Regions from separate parts of the Evansella sp. AB-rgal1 genome, predicted to be linked through region 3. Evidence: riboswitches for the same ligand, from Rfam matches in the RefSeq annotation. Region 3 holds a riboswitch; each other region holds the start of a gene.

Region 1 (4,672 bases), on a different contig from region 3:
GCATCAGATATTCATTTAACAATTGGTAAACCTCCCGTATTACGAATTCACGGTGAGCTTGTAACATTAGATCAGCCAACATTAACGCCTAATGACATAAACGAAATGGTAGACGAGGTTCTTCCTGCTTCCTTAAAGGAACAGTTAGAAGAAAATAGAGAAATTGACTTTTCCTATGGAATTCCTGGCGTTTCTCGCTTTCGTTTAAATGCATATTATCAAAGATCACATTTAAGTATGGCAATACGAGTTATTCAAATGGTTATTCCTACTCTTGATGATCTACAGATGCCAAGTATATTGAGGACAATATCTGAAAAAAAACAAGGGTTAGTTTTAGTAACTGGGCCTACGGGAAGTGGTAAATCAACAACCCTTGCGGCAATGATTAAGCATATGAATGATTCTGTAAAAAGGCATATTATCACATTAGAGGATCCAATTGAATACTTGCACAAACATCGAAATTGTATTATTGATCAACGTGAAATTGGATCTGATACGAAAAGCTTTGGAACTGGATTACGTTCTGCGTTACGACAAGACCCTGATGTTATCTTAGTTGGAGAGATGCGGGATTTAGATACGATTGCTACTGCTATTACTGCTGCTGAAACAGGGCATTTAGTGTTAGGTACATTGCACACTTCAAGCGCAGCGGCAACGATTGATCGGATCATTGACGTCTTTCAACCTAGTCAGCAAGCACAGATAAGAATTCAGCTTGCATCCGTATTAACAGCGGTGATTTCACAAAGACTGTTAACAACAGTAGATAGACAAGGAAGAAAGGCTGCAACAGAAATTCTTATAAACAATTATGCTGTTTCGAACTTGATTCGAAATGAAAAAATACACCAAATCGAAAATGTTCTTCAAACTAGTAAAGCAGAGGGAATGCATACACTTGAAATGAGTGTACGCCAATTACTTCAAGCAAAGGCCATAGATTACGACGAAGCGAGACACTATTTAAAAGAGAGGTAGGTGAAGGAATTGCCACAATATCGCTACAAGGGTCGCTCTAAAATAGGGGAGAAAAAAGAAGGCACCATTTCTGGACAATCAAGAAAGCAAGTAATCCAAAAACTTAGAAACCAAGGTATTGCACAGGCTACCCTTGATGAGATAGAGCCAAACTTTTTAAATAAAGAAATAATTATAGGAAACCCTGTAAAACTGCAGGATTTTGTGTTGTTTTTACGGCAATTTGCTACTCTACTGAAATCTGGTGTCTCAATCGTTGACTCTACAGCAATATTGTCCAAACAGACGAGCAGTAAAGCACTCATGAGAGCGTTAGAGAATATTGAGGAAGATTTATTATCTGGAAATGCTTTCTCTGAAGCCGCAAGCAAACAGAAGAAGGTTTTTCCTCCTATTTTTATCAATATGGTTCGTGCTGGAGAAGCTAGTGGTTCACTTGAAGAGTCACTAGATCAACTAGCTCTGCAGTTTGAAAAACAACACGAAACGAAGCAAAAAGTAAAATCTGCTTTAGCTTATCCTATTGTTATAGCGATAGTGGCAGTACTAGTTGTTATCTTTCTGTTAACCTCCGTTGTTCCTATGTTTGCAGCTATGTTATCTGACTTAGGAGGAGAATTACCTGCGATAACAGTGTTTGTATTAACAGTGAGTAATATTGTTTCCAGTTTGTGGTGGTTACTATTAATTGGAGTATTGCTATTAAGCATTGGAATATGGATGATTCAAAAGAATGCAGATTCCAAATATTATCTTGATTACTTCTTATTGAAATTACCTATATTTGGTCAGTTGTTACAAAAGGCTGCATTAGCTAGAATGAGTAGGACACTAAGTTCTTTGTTTTCAAGCTCTGTACCCATCTTACAATCTATAAAAATAGTGGAAAAGGTAATAGGCAATGAAGTAATTGCTCACACTTTGAAACAATCTCGAAATGCATTGGAGGAAGGGAAACGACTAACAGAGCCTATGAAGGATAACTGGGTGTTCCCGCCACTTGTGGTTCACATGATTAGCATTGGGGAAGAAACTGGTTCGTTAGACCAAATGCTTGGGAAAGTTGCAGACTTTTATGAAAAAGAAGTAGAGTATGCAACAGACCGTTTAAAAGCACTCATTGAACCATTATTAATTGTCATTCTTGCGTCCGTAGTAGGAGTAATTGTTATTTCGATTATTGTACCTATGTTTCAAATTTACTCAGAAATTTAATTTTTTGATTATTGAGAGGTGCGATGAATAATGATCTTCATTTGGGCACTTGGATCATTGGGAGCGAGTAGTGCAACCGGCCTTATTAATACATTATAAAAAACTTCTTTAAAAGGAGAGGGATAGTATGTTAAAAAGAATGCTTAAGAATCAAAAAGGTTTAACGTTAATTGAGTTACTAGTAGTTGTAGTAATTTTGGGTATTATTGCAGCGATAGCGATACCTAGTATTGGTGGGTTGATTGATAATGCGAAGAAGGATGCGCATGTGGGGAATGCTCAACAGATGATCAGCTCAGCAAGAATTATGTTAACAAGTGATCCGAACAAAACAGAAATTAAGTTAGAAGAATTAATTGCTGGAGGCTACCTAGAACCAATGGAAGATCCTGATACAAAAGAAACTGGAAATTCAGCACCAGTGACTGAAGGAACAGCTGGTGACGGATACAATTGGAGTGCAAGTAAAGTAGAAGTTGAAGTTGAAAATGATGTTACAGTTTATACAGTTACTCTAATTGGAAAAGAGCGAAAAATTGAGGGTGTTAAACAAGGAGAACTTGTTAGAGGAGATGTAGTAAGTAGATAGTTTTTTTAAAGTCGAAAATAAAGGAGCCCACCAAACATGGAACTTACACTTCACATCTATCTTTTCATCCTAGGTGCCATTCTGGGCTCCTTCTATAATGTTGTAGGCTTACGGGTGCCAGCAGGGGAATCAATCGTTTCCCCTGGTTCCCATTGTCCTGCTTGTAATAAGAACCTAACATGGATGGAATTAATTCCAATCCTTTCTTTTTTCCTTCAAAAGGGTCGCTGTCGTAATTGTGCAACGAAAATATCTCCTGTTTATCCATTTTATGAAGCGTTAACTGCATGTCTTTTTACGATTTCGCCATTACTGGTGGGATGGTCAAAGGAATTGCCAATCGCACTTGCGCTTATATCATTATTAATTATTATCACTGTATCTGATTTATCAACCATGCTCATTCCTGATAAGGTCCTTCTTTTCTTTTTACCACTCTTTATTTTATTAACAGTCATTTCTCCGCTAACACCATGGTGGGACAGCATAGTAGGTGCTGTAGTTGGTTTTGGAATTCTTCTACTAATAGCGATTGTGAGTAAAGGTGGTATGGGAGGCGGAGATATTAAGCTATTTGGAGTGTTAGGAATCGTACTAGGTTTAACAGGAGTGTTCGTTGCCCTTTTCATAGCTAGTTTCTTAGGTGCAGTGGTAGGGATCGCTGCGAGAATGGGGAAGAAAGTAGAAAAAGGTAGTCCTATTCCCTTCGGACCGTTTATAGCAATCGGTAGTCTGATAAGTTACTTTTTTCATAACTCCATCATTGAATGGTATATTCAATTATTATTTTAAAGGAGGAAGTTTCCTTGTTTTCATTGACTCTTTCTAGTAAACAAACTATCGGTATCCAAATCAAAGACCACGTCATCCGCTATGTCGCTACAAAAGGTCCTTCCTTTACTAATGTAGACAACTTTGGAGAAAAGCATGTACCAATGGGAGTTATAGAAAAAGGAAAAATTGTTGATGGAGCTAGATTTCAACAACTGTTAGAAGAATGTGTTCAAGATTGGAAGCTAAAAAACAAAGAAATTATGTTTTTCATACCTGATTCTTCCGTTTTTTTTCGAAAACTTTCGATTCCAGCAAATTTAGAAGAGGAAGATATACGTGGGTATCTAAACTTTGAAATAGGGGCGTCCATTCATCTTCCCTTTGATGATGCATACTTCGACTTTCATATTCTAGAAAAAGAAAGTGAAATTGTGGAAAGTAGAGATATTTTATTTTTTGCAACCCCAGAGGAACAAGTATTGGAGTATTCAAAGAAGCTTGAGAATGCAAAGTTAAAACCAATTGTTGCAGACATCGGAGGTCTTTCTCTTTATCGTTATTTTGAACAAAGCATTGAAGCTGCAGATGAACAGCATTTTCTTTTTATTGAATGGAGCTTGACATCCATTAATATATCTATCTTTCATCAAGATGTTCCTATTTTCATGAGACATTTAGCTTATAACTTAGGGAAGGATGATGTTTCCATTCATTTGGAAGAAGGTATGATAAAGTATGAATTCAAAAATAAATTGAAGATAGATGGCGACATTGATGATCAACTCTTAGAAATAGAACGAGTAATGAATTTTTATAAATATTCTATGCATCAAGGTACAAAAGAAATTACGAATATGATTCTCTTAGGTGATCATCCTATGCTTTTCACTACTATTAAAGAGAAAGTTAGCTCCTTAAATTCACCAGCTACCCTAAAGGTGATGGAGAAAGTGAGAAATGATATTCCTGACCAGTATTTATTACCATTAAGCTTATGTTTAAAAGAGGTGTAGCCCATGTCTGTGGAAATTAACTTATTACCAAAAAAACCAAAGAAAAATTATATAGTAGTAACAGCAGTAGGCATCACCTATGGTATATCCATGG
Region 2 (4,672 bases), on a different contig from region 3:
AGTATATCCATTATTGCTGTAGGTGACGGCTTAGTAGAATATCATTTTTCTATTTTTATGGTACTAGCTGCATTAGCCTTTTTTCAGAGTATACGTTTAATCGTAGCGAGCACGATTATTTTTGCCGTTCAACATGTGGGGGGATATTTTTTAGCACCAGAATTAATCGCTGGAACGAGTGAGTATTCATTTGTACTCCTAATGATTCATGCTGTATTCTTGCTTATTACGAGCGCTGTGATCATCGTTCAAATAGCAGCACAAACAAGCTATAGATCTGAAGTAGAAATACGAGAAACAAGCCAACGAAGTGTATTAAAAGATATTATTGATCACTTATCCACTACTTCCAAAGAAGTTCTCATTAGTGCAAATCATTTAGAACAAGGTTCAAAGGAATCAGCGGCAGCAACTGGAGAAATTTCTGAGGCTATTCAAACCATTGCACAAGGAGCATACGATCAATTACATCATGCAAAGTCAAGTCATCAAGCAATGGAAGAAGTATCGCAGGATATGATTAGTATATCTAAACAATCAAACGAAACAAAAGAGTCGTCGATGCATACCCTTGCCGTTGCTCAGACAGGACAAACCAGTATGAATAATACAGAAGATCAAATGGTAAGTATTTCAAAAGCCGTAGAACAAATGAATGATGTAATCAAACACCTTCAAGAACGATCTTCTGAAATTGAGCAAACTTTAGTGTATATGTCTGATATTGCAGAGCAGACAAATTTGCTAGCATTAAATGCAGCAATTGAAGCAGCACGTGCAGGAGAATCTGGAAGAGGATTCGCAATTGTTGCAGATGAAGTAAGGAAACTTGCCGATCAATCAAGTAAATACGCAAACCAAGTATCTCATATAATCAAGGATTTATTAGTGGATACGAAAGAAGCAGATGGAGTTATGCAAGAGACAAATAAACAAGTAGAATTAGGATTGGATCAAGTTTCAATGACAAGACAATTATTTGAAAAGATTGTACAAGATTCAAAAAAAGTGTATGAAGACGTAAACAACACCTATGAAAAATCACAATCAATTGTTGGTAAAGTAGATGCAGTAAAGCATTCTATCAATTCAATGACTACTGTATCTCAAGACTATCAAAAAAGTACCGAGAATATATCTGCTTCTTCAGAACAACAATTGGCTATGTTAGAAAACTTCAATGAAACTACTACCTCCCTTAAAAATATGATGGAAAGATTAGATCAGCTAGTTCAGGATATATCCAAAAAGGATTGAACCACAAAACTGTCATGTAAGGCCCCTTACATGACAGCTTATATTGTAATTTTATGTAGATGTATTATTGCCCATTTTTCGATCTCAATAAAAACATCCGAACGTCTCTAGGAGTAACCCCAAGTTTCCTAGCTTCTTCTAATAGCAAAACCCATTCCTTGTCTAGAACTAATGGCTTTTCTTTTACTTTTTCCATTCCCCATAGTCTCCCTTCAGCATTGTACCTTGCTAGGTAACTCGGCTATCATAGGCAATGCATTAGCCCTTAGACCCTAAGCTTTGCGCCTCTACTTTTCAATAGATTTGCCCTTATCTAGAAGGAGCCCTTCATGTACTCAAGATAAACACCAACGTCGAAACAACAAACCAAACCACAAAAAATTACGTAACTCTCTCCACCACCCTTCAATAAGCGTCCAACAAGTACCGACATTATACAAGACACATCTACATATACTATACGCACCAAAGGTTAAAACTGGGTAAAAAATTTAGAATTTACTAACAATTCATTGCACTTGTCGACATTAATATATATATTATCATTTTTTTATCGGTGTAGTAAACTTATACCCAAACCCTCTAACAGTGCGAATAAACTTTGGCTTGGTAGGATCTTTCTCTATTTTTCGGCGCAAATTACTTATATGTACCATCACAGTTTTTAAATCTCCTAAGCTATCTATTCCCCAGATTTGATTGTACAACTGCTCGGCACTAAAAACTTGATTGGGATTTTCCACTAGAAGTATCAGTAGCTGTAATTCCTTTTTATACAATGAAATTACTTTACCATCAACAATAACATCACAGCTGTCCAAGTTTATTTCTAAATGTTCGCATGTAAATATCTTTCCTTTTGGATTTGAAACATTTGGTGACCTTCGTAAATGAACCTTTATTCTCGCTTCTAACTCCGCAAGATCAAAAGGCTTTGTGATATAATCATCCGCACCAACTTCAAAACCTTTTATTTTATCACAAGCTTCTCTTTTGCAACTTAAGAAAAGGATTGGAACATTTGTAATATTTCTTATTTTCTTGCATAATTCATACCCTTCCATTCCGGGCAACAAAATATCTAATAAAATTATTTCGGGTAAGTTATCATTTACAATTGTCAAAGCTGAGTACCCATTCGCGGCAGTAAACACATCAAAGCCTTTTTTACGTAAGTAAAGGGATGTTAGTTCACGAATATCTGGGTCATCCTCCACAATTAATACTTTGACCACAACTTTTCCTCCTTACTTACAATCTAATTGTCTATAGAAAAAACGCTACTCCAAACATCTATTGTCCTAACCAAACCCCTAGTGGGAATTGTATTAATTACCATTTTAATATCTCTATTATGGGCTCATTTTGTGAATTATTCAAATTGTTTTTTCCATTTTTACAAAAAATTTATACTTTCGGATAATATGCTTCGGTCTTCCTGTTTGCTACGATGACAATATAAAAAATACTTCAGGAGGTTTTTCATGGATACAGAAACGAATAAAACCACTTCAACGGAAAAAGTATCAACTAATGAAAAAAAGAAATCATCTACTGGCTTAGATGAGAATATTGGGGGTCTTGTTGCATATGTATTAACGTTTCTTTCGGGATTAATCTTAGTTTTTATAGAGAAAGAGAACAAGTTTATAAGATTTCATGCACTTCAATCTACTATTACTTTCGGAGGACTTTTCATCATAAGTATGGTTTTAGGAATTATTCCAATTATAGGGATACTTACAACACTACTAATTATGCCACTTTGGCTCGTATTATGGGTTTTTCTCATGTATAAAGCATATAACGGTGTACTGTATAAACTACCAATAGTAGGAGAATTTGCAGAAGAACAAGTTAGTAAATTATTTGAAAATGAGAAAATGGAATAAAGATACATTCGTGAGCACTGTAAAAAGTAGAAAGTCTTACTTAATCAGTGCTCACATGTATATTGTTGCATCCTTTGTATCTAGTTTCTATTCTATCACGTTTTGTTCATTCGCCTTGACAATCGCATGAGACCTATTTTTCACATCTAATTTGCGATAAATATTTTTGAGATGAACCTTAACTGTTATTACACTAATAAAAAGATTTGTTGCGATGTCCTGATTAGAACATCCGTTACAAAGATGACTTAGCACCTCTCGCTCCCTTTTAGTTAATTTATATTTATCACAGGTAATATCTAACCTATTATTATTTGTACCAGGAAATCCTTTAACTAACTGCGTTGCATATTCTAACCCTCTCTCTTTTATTGTTGGAAGATAAGTATTAACCAAAAACTGTAATAGCTCTAACATCCCCTTACCTTCGTCTATATATATCCGATAATATCCATACTTCTCTCCTAAAACTAAACTTCGCTTACATAGCACTTTTGCCCGCTCATAATCTTCCATTTTATAACAGCAAAGGGACTTTAAGTTATATACCTCAATTAGAATTCCAATACTTCCCTTCTGTTCAACCAGTGGAATTAATCTTTCAAGTAAAAATTTAGCTTCATCTATTTTATCAATAAACATATATGCTCTTACTAAGACGATATAATCAAATAAATTCTGATCACTTATCTCACCATTTACATCTAATTCACACTGGTTAAGCCAATTTGAGACATTCTCTATATTATTTGCCACAATCGCGATTCGGACTTTTTGAGCTGCTATCAATCTTCGGCATTTATCACCTTCTGAATTGATATTTGTTTCTAGTATATTCATAATTTCCATAGCAGAAATTAGATCGCCTTCAGCAATTTTTATTTTACAATTGATCATTTGTAATGACAGGTGAAGTCCAGTGTACTCTTTATGAACTAGTAGCTCACTAACATTTTTTATATAAGTCAATGCTTTTTCCTTTTCATTGCGCTCATAATAAAATTCACTAATGATGATAGATAAATTCCAGAAGGGAGAGGCGAGTATAAATTCTGAATTAATATTTTCCTCATACATAGTTTGAAGTAAATTTTTTAAATAAAGTAAATCACCTTTCACTCCGAATTCACTTTGAATTAATGGTGGTGAATATATGTCATAAATAAATGATGGCTTCATTCTCAATCTATTTTTATTGAAATAATCAGTTGCTTGTTTTACTTTAGAGAATGCATTACTTTCTCTAAGAAAGATGGAGAGGTTTGCATCCAAAAACAATAACTCCATTTCTAGATTCTCATCCTTACTATCATATTCTTTTAGACTCCTACGTTCCTCTAGTGCGCCTTTCGCATCTTGAAATTGTTTTTCTTCCATTAATAAAAGAATTGAATTTTTATAAAGAACCGGTGATTTTTTTATAAGGTGATTAGGAAGTGCTTTCAGCCAACTCCGGTATATTTCAACCTCAGTTAGACAGTGGCTTTGTAATTGATATTGCTTTAAGAGCAATATCGACCTTT
Region 3 (4,672 bases):
ATGACGACGAATATGGGGAAGGTATTTACTAGCTCCGATAAAATGACAGAGTCAGCCAAGTCTGGAGAGGAGAACATTACCGAGTTAATCTCAGTGATTAAAACATTCGAGGTAGGTTTTGACCATTTATCAAGTAACGTTAGGGAAGTGAAAAATTATTCCCTATCAATAAACAAGCTGGTTGGTTTAATTCAAGGCATAGCTGAGCAAACAAAACTGTTAGCTTTAAATGCAACTATTGAGGCTGCAAGAGCTGGCGATGCAGGTAGAGGGTTTGCAGTAGTTGCCCATGAAGTGCGTAAATTAGCAGAGCAATCATCTTCTGCAACGGATGAAATCACACAATCTATTGAAAAACTAGAAACAATCACTACAAACGCTAGTCAGGAATTTGATCAAATGCATGAACAAATACACGCAAATATAAGATTGGCAAACGATTCAAAGGTTTCCTTTGATGAGATGCTGCAAGATATATCGAAGGTAAGTAATCAATTAAAAGGAGTTCAATCTGAGTTGAATAGCGTTGTACAATCCTTGCCAATTTTAGAAAATGCATTAGGTAATCTATCTTCGGTTTCTCAAGAAACATCGGCAAGTACGGAAGAAATTCTTGCCTTAAGCGAAAACCAAGTAACCCAACTGAAAAACACAAATGACATTGGTATAAAGCTAAATGATTTATCTATTAGTCTTGCAAAAATGATGCAACGCTTTAAGTGATGAATGTTGCTACCTGTCACCACCAGAAGTTTGTTCGGTTTTATCGATCGTTTAGAAGGTTCACCTCTATAGTGAAAATTTTTGAGCAAGGAGTCCTGCGGGAAATTCCTTGCTCTTTTTTATCAAACTTCTATAGTTAAGTTCGGCTATTAATCCTTCTTTGACTAGTTCCACAGACCCGTGAAAAATCGATTTTGGCCATTTTAGAAGTTCGTGGTGATTCCCGAATTGTGGTAAATGGGTTAAGATGAGCTTCTCTACTTGGGCTTTCGTTGTTAAACGTTCTGCAAATTCTGGAGTAGAGTGTCCGCTTAGAGGGATCACTTTTGTATAGAGAGGCTTCACAGAGAAGGGTGCTGCTCCTTTCGTGAAAGGGATGAACTCGTCACGCCAATATGTATGGTTGATTGAGCCACAGGAACCGTCCCCCGGGTTGCAACATTTTACCCAAACGCAGTAGGTAAATTTATGAAAGTGCTTTTCTCTCTAGGGATAATGGACTATACTAAAAGAAACATTATAGTTTTGGCAAACTGTGTGAAAGCATAGGACGCAAAGCCACGGGTCTAAACACACAGCATGACAGCCGGGTTGCAATTATTAAACTGCTGTGAAGAAGGCAGTTTTTTTTGTGTGAAAAAGTTTTATATCAATTTTATCAAACTACTTGGTTGCATAACCAACTGATTTACAATATTTTCACTTTGATTTTCGGTGTTTCTCAAAGACAGAGTGGTTTTCTAAACATGGAATAGTGGATTATCCGAGCTACATAGAAGGTAGGTGAATGGAATGGAGTTTTTATTTTTTTGCATATTGTATTTGATTCCAGCAAGTGTATTTTTGTATATGGCGGGTATGATTTATAGTCGTAATCGTCATAGTGCTAGGCATATTACATGTAGCTTGTTGTATGTGTCCACTTCTATGTGGTTTATCGGTGTATTTGCTTCACTTGTAAATTATCCACTGTATTTTCACGAATTCAGTTTATACTGGGTGAATGGACCGATAACCATCGGAGCATTATTAGCGCTACATCTTTGGTTTCTCAATGGAGGCGTTTATAATAGAAAAAACGCAAAATACCTTAAACTTTTATTCCTTCCAGGAAGTATTTTGCTACTGACTTTTCCTATTGATTCATGGATGGTTAATGTAGAGGGGAGTACACTAGATACAACGTTTATTCCAGGACCAGGCATATATCTGTTATGGATAGTTAATTTTTCGTACTTAATCATTATCATATTTTTAACAATTATTGAAATGAATAAAGGGAATAACGCTGCTAAAATGTGGCTTAAAGGAATTTTGGCGTTTTTTTTCTGGACAAGCTTTATGTTAATTGTTTCCTTATTAATGGGAGATTCTAGTGATAATTACTTCCATTTTTTTATTCCACATGGTTCTATTTTCTGGGCAATCGCTGTCTTTTTTAGTATGTCAAAATTTGATTATTTATCGTCATATGAAAAAAGGTATCATATCTTGTTTCAAAAATCTCCTTCTGGAATTCTTATTATGGATGCACATGGCATGGTTCTTGAAGCCAGTCCACAAATCTCAAAATATCTTGGGGTGGAAAGTAAAAATGTTGTTCAATCGCCGATAATATCGTTTTTAACTGGATTAGACAAGGAAAAATTTGCTGCTAGATACAATAATGTTTTCGAAGAACAAATAAAAGTTGCAAACCTAGAACTATCTTTCGTCAACAAATTAAGAGAACGGAAAACGGTATTAATAGATTCCGATTTTATTTTAGTAGAAGGAAAAAAACTTGTATTTGTCATGTTAAAAGATATTACAGAAGCAAAAACAAGAGAAGAGAGAGTACAGTATTTGGCTTACCATGATATTCTGACTGACTTGCCAAATAGGGCTGATTTTGAAAGACAGATAACCGACCTTTTAAAGGGGGAAAATGAATTTAACCTTCTTTTACTAGACTTAAACAAATTAAAGAAGATAAACGATACGTTCGGTCATCAAACGGGAGATTATGCCATTCAACATTTTGCCTCTATTCTACAGAAAGCTATATCAGATAAACACCATGCGGCAAGATTAGGCGGGGATGAATTTGTACTATTGGTGGGTGTGGAGGAAACAGAAACGATTATCGAAGCCATTCAACAGCAGTTAGCAAAACCTCTGGAGCTTTCTTGTGAACATGAAATCTCTCTATCAGCAAGTATGGGTGTAAGTCACTATCCAACCGATGGCCAAACAATGGACCAATTATATAGCGTAGCCGATAAAAGGATGTATGTAGAGAAGCAGTGTAGGTAGGAAGCAGTGGGGACGGTTCTCGCTGCTTCCTTCGTTTTGCGAAACAAAAGAAGTGGCAAGGGAGTATATGGTGCGGTTCTTTGAGTTAGGCATAACCGAGATTTTTCCGATGAAAGGGTGAAAAGTAATGGAGATTTGGGATATATACGATAAGGATAGAAAACTTACAGGTAGAACGATGGTGCGTGGAGAATCCTTTGAAGCGGGAGACTTTCACCTTGTGGTTCATGTTTGTATTTTTAACAATAAGGGTGAAATGTTAATCCAACAACGGCAACCTTTTAAACAAGGATGGTCTAATATGTGGGATTTAACGGTAGGAGGTAGTGCCATTGCAGGAGATACAAGCCAGCAAGCGGCTGAGCGGGAAGTTTTGGAGGAGATAGGTTATATAATTAATCTTCATGGAGTAAGGCCGTCCTTTACTGTTAACTTCGAAGTTGGCTTCGATGATTATTATCTTGTTGTGGAAGATATTGATATTGGGGAACTAACCTTACAGCCGGAAGAAGTACAGCAAGTTAAGTGGGCTTCAAGGGATGAAATCATGAGGATGATAGACGAGGGGATATTCATTCCCTATCATAAGAGTCTGATAAATCTACTGTTCGACATGAGGAAGTATATGGGGCCACGTGTTCCTTAGGGTAGGAAGCAGCGGGGACGGTTCTCGCTGCTTCCTATTTGAAAAGGTAAGCAGAAAGCATAAAAATTAAAATTTTTGGACTTAGAAAATGGTCTAGCTCCAGGCGCCATTACATCGTGTCAAATAACCTGGACGATTAAAAGCAAAAAGCGATTTTAATCGTCCAGAGCATTTGGATTTCGGTGATGAGAGGGCGCTTTTTTTTATTTTCTGGGTTTTTGGGGTACAGGTGCATGTCACTACCAGAATAACAGCGTCGGTTAATGAGAGTGAAATGGCAAATAAAAGTGGTTTAAAAACCGTTTCGAGTGAAAGTTTATAAGTGCCACAACCCGAAATTTGTAGAACAGGAAGCAGTGGGAACCGTCCCCACTGCTTCCCCACTGCTTCCCACTGGTTTTAAAAAAAAGGGGTTGATATTCGTTATTTCTCATCGTATACTAGTAATTGATATTGATAATCAATATCAATTAAAACAAAACCACTAGATTAGTAGGAGGAATTATTTCATGATCAAAACTAGGATGAATTCATACAAGAAAGTTACCACCTTTTCTTTACTAGCGTTCTTTCTTGCATTTACTTTGTTTTTAACGGGGTGTGGGGAAAACGAATTAGATCAAAACGAGAATAATGGTGAGACTGAAAATACGGAAGAGTCAGGTACAGAAGAGCAAGAGCAAGAGCAAGAAACGGAACATGAAACTGCGGCAGATGGCGTGAGAGTAATTGAGCATGCTATGGGTACAACAGAAATTGAAGGCACGCCAGAGAGAATTGTTACCCTTTATCAAGGAGCGACGGATGTTATCGTTGCATTTGGTGTGACTCCTGTGGGTGTCGTAGAATCTTGGGTACAACAACCAGTTTATGATTACTTAAAGGGTGACCTCGAAGGTGTTAACATTGTTGGTCTAGAAACCCAGCCTAACCTAGAGGAGATTGCAGCACTTAACCCAGATCTAATCATTGCATCTAAACTGCGTCACGAGGAAGTGTACGAACAGC
Region 4 (4,672 bases), 130 kb from region 3:
TGGTTGGATTTGCTAACTGGGGTAAGGGCTCCATCTTTACTCTTTGAATGCACTCGATGGCTTCATACGGAGCGACTTGGAAAACATTACTGTATTCTGTTTGTCGCGATTTGTGGAGCAAATCATGAATACGTTGTTCTGCACCTTCAATAGAATCCTCAAAATACTCTCTATATAGTAGGGAGTTTTTTTCATTTTCAGGAAAAAGCTCCGTAGGGTCTTGATTTGTTTTTTTTATTGTAATGCGGCCGTCTGTTGCACTATCCATCACAGCATATATGTATCCTGCACTCATTGAAATTTCCTCCCCATATCTAATTGCTAATGTAATGGTAACAAAGTAAGGTGGGCTGTGGAAAGGGAGAAGGCTTCCCCCTCCTTACATGCTACCATTTTCTGTGATTGTTAGATAAGTAGTGTATTTTGTAAGTTTATGGGCTGTAATTGTTAGATAATGAGTTCCAATTGTTAGAGAAAGGTCTTCAATTGTTAGTATTGTAAATTGACTGGAAAAACGGAGCCTGGTTTTTATGAAAAAGGGTAATTAATTCTCGTGTTTTGATAAAAGACTAGGGTGTTTACGTCCAAAATCGATCTAATATACCTAAGTTTTTGAGCTGTTTTTGTAGAAATAAAGGGAAATATGGGGAATATAGACGATACCACCAACTGTTGTATTAGCGTATAGTTGTACTATATGGTGAACGAAGTGTTCCCATTTGAAAAAGGCAAATCTATCGAAAGGTAGAGACGCAAAGTTACAGACCTAAAGGTGGCAATCGACACTGAGTTTTCAGTGTAACTGTTGTACCTATTGGTGGCTGTGCTGCTGAAGAATGGAGAAAATCTTGGGAATTTGATTGGATTTTTGCTGTTCTTCCTGATCATTATTTGAATTGGGAGGTTTTTTTATGTGGAGAGGCGTGTTATTTGAAAGTCGTTTGCGTCAAGTTTTTATGACAAGTGCATTAGCGTTGTTGCTGCTGGTGATGTTTGGTTTTGGACAAGTGTATGCAGATGAGGGTGAGCAGCCTGCGGATGATTTACTTGTAGAAGAGGTACTTGGTGTAGAACCATTAGGTGAGGTGGCAACAGAGAAACTTGATGAGGAGGTTTTGGAAGAGACGGTGGATGAAGTGGAGGGGCCATCCCTTCTACCAGGAGACTTTTTCTATTTTTTCAAAAAAGTAATAGAGCAAGTTCAGTTGGCATTTACGTTTGATAGCGTAGATGAAGCGGAATTGCTACTGGCATTTGCTTATGAACGAATTGTTGAGGCGGAGGTTTTATTTGCTCAAGGGAAAGAGGATTTAGCTAGCGAAACGCTTCAAAGGGCGATTGACCAGCAAGAGTTGGCGCTGGAAAAATATGAAGAAGTAGATGAAATAGATGTTGTTATTGAGGACGAGGTTGCAGGTACGGAGAATGAGGAGACGGATAGCGTCGAGGGTGAAAAGGTTGATCTGGTAACGGACGGTTCAGAAAATGCGGAAGTTGTGGAGGAAGATGTTTCTGATGGAGAGGAATTGGTTGATGTAACGGAGGATGAAGAGTTAGAGGAAGAGTTGACTTTGGATTCTGTTCGCGAAGTTCTTGAAGCTAAGTTTTCTGCGAATCTTCTAGCACTGCAAGCTGCATTGGAGAAGGTGCAGAACCCTCAAGCGAAGGAGTCGCTACAAAAAAATGTTGTTAAGGCACAAGCGCGATTAGAAAAGAAGATTCTTAAAAAGTTGGCAAAACTGGAAGAAGAAGCTATTGAAGTTGTAGCTGAGGATAGCGATGAAGTGGAATTAGGGGAAGATGGTAGTGAAGAGGGAGACTCTGACATCCAGTTAGTTGACGCTACAGAAGAGGATGATCCTTTAGAGGATGCCGACTCGGAACAAGGTGAGCTTGAAGTAGCGTTTGTTACTAATAGCTTACTAGATGTGGGTACGGAGGAAGAGGTTGTACAATCCACTATAACTGTTGATGAAGAAGTGGTTGTGACAGAGGATGTAAAGCAAGAAGAAGTAAGTCGTGAAGATGAAGTAGCTCGTCAACAAGAGGAAGTAGAAAAGCGTCAACTACAGGAAGCGGATAAACGTCAAGAGGAAGCAAAGATGAGACAAGAAGAGGCGAAAAAGCAACAAGAGGAAGCTAAGAAAAGACAGGAAGCAGAGAAGCTGAAGCGTGAGGAAGAAAGAGCGCAGCGGGAATTAGAACGAGAGCAAGCAAAAGCCGAGCGTGAAGAAGCGAAACAACAAAAAACAGAAGAAAAAGGGAAGAAGCCCCAAAGCAACAATGGTAAAGCGGAGAACCAGAAGCGCGGCGGTAGAGAGTAGTTATATCTGCTTTTTAAGTTGTGGGTGGTAGGACAACAGGGAATTTTCAATAAAGGGCCCTTAAACTACAAAAGAGCGCTTATATCTATGGATATAAGTGCTCTTTCATTGTGAATCTCTTCTTTCTTTACATGACATTTTTATTTACTAAGCTAAGCTGCATTGTATAGGATACATATTTATTGTGGTGCAGGGAACATTTTTCCATAAGTTTCATGGTTTCTTCCTGACAATTTGTTTGCTCTGCGTTTCTTAAATAAAGGTTTGCTTTATGGTTATGCCAAATTCGTAAAACAGAGTAATAGAATTTTTTTATCATAAGCTTTAAGCCCCCTTATTTTATGGCTGTTTTTACCATTGTAAGCGGTCACTCTCGTTTTTAGAAGTGTACAAAGTAATAGTACTTTTATATATACCCGATTTATGAAATAGGAAACACTGGGGACGGTTCTCGTGCTTCTATTTATAATAATTTTAATTAACTTAGAAATAAGGGGTACTTAGTTATTTAATATTTACTTGGAATAAAGTGAGTTTTTTCTGGGGGATTGTTGCTATAAAAGGAATGTTAATTCGAATAGATGGTGACGAGACTGTTGGCAAAAAAGCAAGCCATGCATACGCAGAGTAGGAAGAGAAATCCTGTTCGATGAAGATATTGAAATATAACTTCATCGAGGCTTCCCAATCAACAAGAAAAGAGCACTAAAGTTCCAGTGCTCTTTTCCTTTTAGCAATTTTGTTGTGTCTAGGTTGTTATAATACGTTTTCTCTAAGTTGTCTGATGTTAATTCTTTGTTGTGTTGTGTACTCTAAGTTGTCTGATGTGTGATTCTAAGCTGATCTATATTGTCTTTCTATGCTGCCTCGGTAGCTTTAGCAAATTTCCCTTTGAAAACTACTGTGTTGATATAAGGTAATACGTAGCGGTCTCCACCAAATTTACCAGCGTTGTAGCCAGCTGCTAGGATAAAGATTGTTAATAACACCATCCATGGGTTTGTAGAAACTGTTCCTGCAAACATGAAAGCAAAGTTCATCATAATTCCGAAGAATGCTGCCGCTGTTGTTAATACTCCAAGAATCAAGCCAATTCCAACTAGTAACTCTCCCCAAGCAACCATAAAGCTAAATAATCCTGCATTTGGAAGTGCGAAAGTTTCGATAAACGCGTGATATGTTGGGTAGGTGTTCATTACTGTTTCGTTAGCAACTACTCCGTTTAAATATCCAGCAGCACTAAAATCACCAGTTACTTTACCCCAACCTGCAGTCATCCAAGACCATCCAAGATAAATACGTAATAACGTTAAAGCTCCAGCAGCGTATACATTGTTTCTTAAGAAATTCATAAACATAATAAGTTCCTCCTCTATAGGGTTCGTTTTATTGGAAGACTGTCTGTGATCAATCCATATATATTAGAAATAGATAATGGCTTCTTTTGTTAAAACTCTTCTGAGTTGGTTGTGAGTGATCACTAACTATCTTCACTCATAGTATATAACGGATAGGGGTGTGATGAACGTCACACTTATGAACGATGTGTTGCAAAGCTGTGAAGGATTTGTGACTATCAGAGGAAGCAGTGGGGAAGCAGTGGGGAAGCAGTGGGGACGGTTCTCGTGCTTCTATTTATAATCACTCTAAATAGAAGCAGAGAGAACCGTCCCCACTGCTTCCCATAAATATTTCCTTTTGTTCATTTACTTTAAAAGAATTTTACATGCATCACATACTGACTTAATGTTGATGCTTTAAGTTTAGATAGTGTCGAGTTACTAGACTTGTAAGAGAGGGAGGGAAACTGTCCTGTTTATAAGGTAGTATAAAAGCTTGAATTTAGAAGGAGGAACAGAATGAGAAGCAAAACGATGAAACGAATGTTGAGCATGCTCTTAATTTTTACTTTACTTGTATCTAATTTTTCATCCGTTCTTGCAATGCAGGTAAGTGCGACTGATGGGGATGTTATCTCAGTTAGTGAAGCAATTGCAAATAACAGTGGAACAGCAACGGTGGAGGGTTATATCGTTGGAACTGTGTCGTCATCGAGTAATTTCACATTGGATCCACCATTTTCAAGTAAAACAAATCTAGCATTAGCTGATTCTCCGGAAGAAACAGATTTATCAAAAATGATTCCGGTGCAATTAACAACATCTGGAATTAATGTAAGGGCAGCATTAAACTTAGTAGATAATCCAGAAAATTATCAAGCGAAAGTTCAAATTACAGGATCATTAGAAGCATATTTTTCCATTCCAGGTCTAAAAAGCCCTTCTGCCTACCAGATCATCGAAGGTGGACAAGCTCCTGAACCAACTCCAGAGCCGGAGTTAACGACA

What was found. Region 3 has a riboswitch for cyclic di-GMP ahead of ACERII_RS12480 (diguanylate cyclase domain-containing protein). Riboswitches for the same ligand answer to the same signal wherever they lie in the genome.
Region 1: it holds a riboswitch for cyclic di-GMP, as region 3 does, so the genes downstream of both, ACERII_RS01400 (prepilin-type N-terminal cleavage/methylation domain-containing protein) here and ACERII_RS12480 (diguanylate cyclase domain-containing protein) in region 3, are expected to answer to the same signal.
Region 2: it holds a riboswitch for cyclic di-GMP, as region 3 does, so the genes downstream of both, ACERII_RS14670 (anti-repressor SinI family protein) here and ACERII_RS12480 (diguanylate cyclase domain-containing protein) in region 3, are expected to answer to the same signal.
Region 4: it holds a riboswitch for cyclic di-GMP, as region 3 does, so the genes downstream of both, ACERII_RS12995 (DUF5667 domain-containing protein) here and ACERII_RS12480 (diguanylate cyclase domain-containing protein) in region 3, are expected to answer to the same signal.

What each region holds. Positions count from the first base shown of each region.
Region 1 is NZ_JBGUAU010000001.1:251,394-256,065, reverse strand. Features, by position in the region: gene ACERII_RS01410 (type IV pilus twitching motility protein PilT) at 1-987, shown strand, start outside; gene ACERII_RS01405 (type II secretion system F family protein) at 997-2,202, shown strand; cyclic di-GMP riboswitch class II at 2,210-2,292, shown strand; gene ACERII_RS01400 (prepilin-type N-terminal cleavage/methylation domain-containing protein) at 2,330-2,791, shown strand; gene ACERII_RS01395 (prepilin peptidase) at 2,828-3,583, shown strand; gene pilM (type IV pilus biogenesis protein PilM) at 3,598-4,578, shown strand; gene ACERII_RS01385 (PilN domain-containing protein) at 4,582-4,672, shown strand, end outside.
Region 2 is NZ_JBGUAU010000016.1:52,312-56,983, reverse strand. Features, by position in the region: gene ACERII_RS14675 (methyl-accepting chemotaxis protein) at 1-1,257, shown strand, start outside; gene ACERII_RS14670 (anti-repressor SinI family protein) at 1,322-1,453, opposite strand; cyclic di-GMP riboswitch class I at 1,486-1,575, opposite strand; gene ACERII_RS14665 (response regulator transcription factor) at 1,800-2,492, opposite strand; gene ACERII_RS14660 (DUF4870 domain-containing protein) at 2,742-3,149, shown strand; gene ACERII_RS14655 (winged helix-turn-helix domain-containing protein) at 3,237-4,672, opposite strand, start outside.
Region 3 is NZ_JBGUAU010000013.1:26,290-30,961, forward strand. Features, by position in the region: gene ACERII_RS12475 (methyl-accepting chemotaxis protein) at 1-723, shown strand, start outside; cyclic di-GMP riboswitch class I at 1,241-1,322, shown strand; gene ACERII_RS12480 (diguanylate cyclase domain-containing protein) at 1,516-3,018, shown strand; gene ACERII_RS12485 (NUDIX hydrolase) at 3,146-3,664, shown strand; gene ACERII_RS12490 (ABC transporter substrate-binding protein) at 4,174-4,672, shown strand, end outside.
Region 4 is NZ_JBGUAU010000013.1:159,475-164,146, forward strand. Features, by position in the region: gene ACERII_RS12990 (hypothetical protein) at 1-295, opposite strand, end outside; cyclic di-GMP riboswitch class I at 718-831, shown strand; gene ACERII_RS12995 (DUF5667 domain-containing protein) at 912-2,324, shown strand; gene ACERII_RS13000 (hypothetical protein) at 2,452-2,643, opposite strand; gene ACERII_RS13005 (DoxX family protein) at 3,182-3,682, opposite strand; gene ACERII_RS13010 (DUF6359 domain-containing protein) at 4,184-4,672, shown strand, end outside.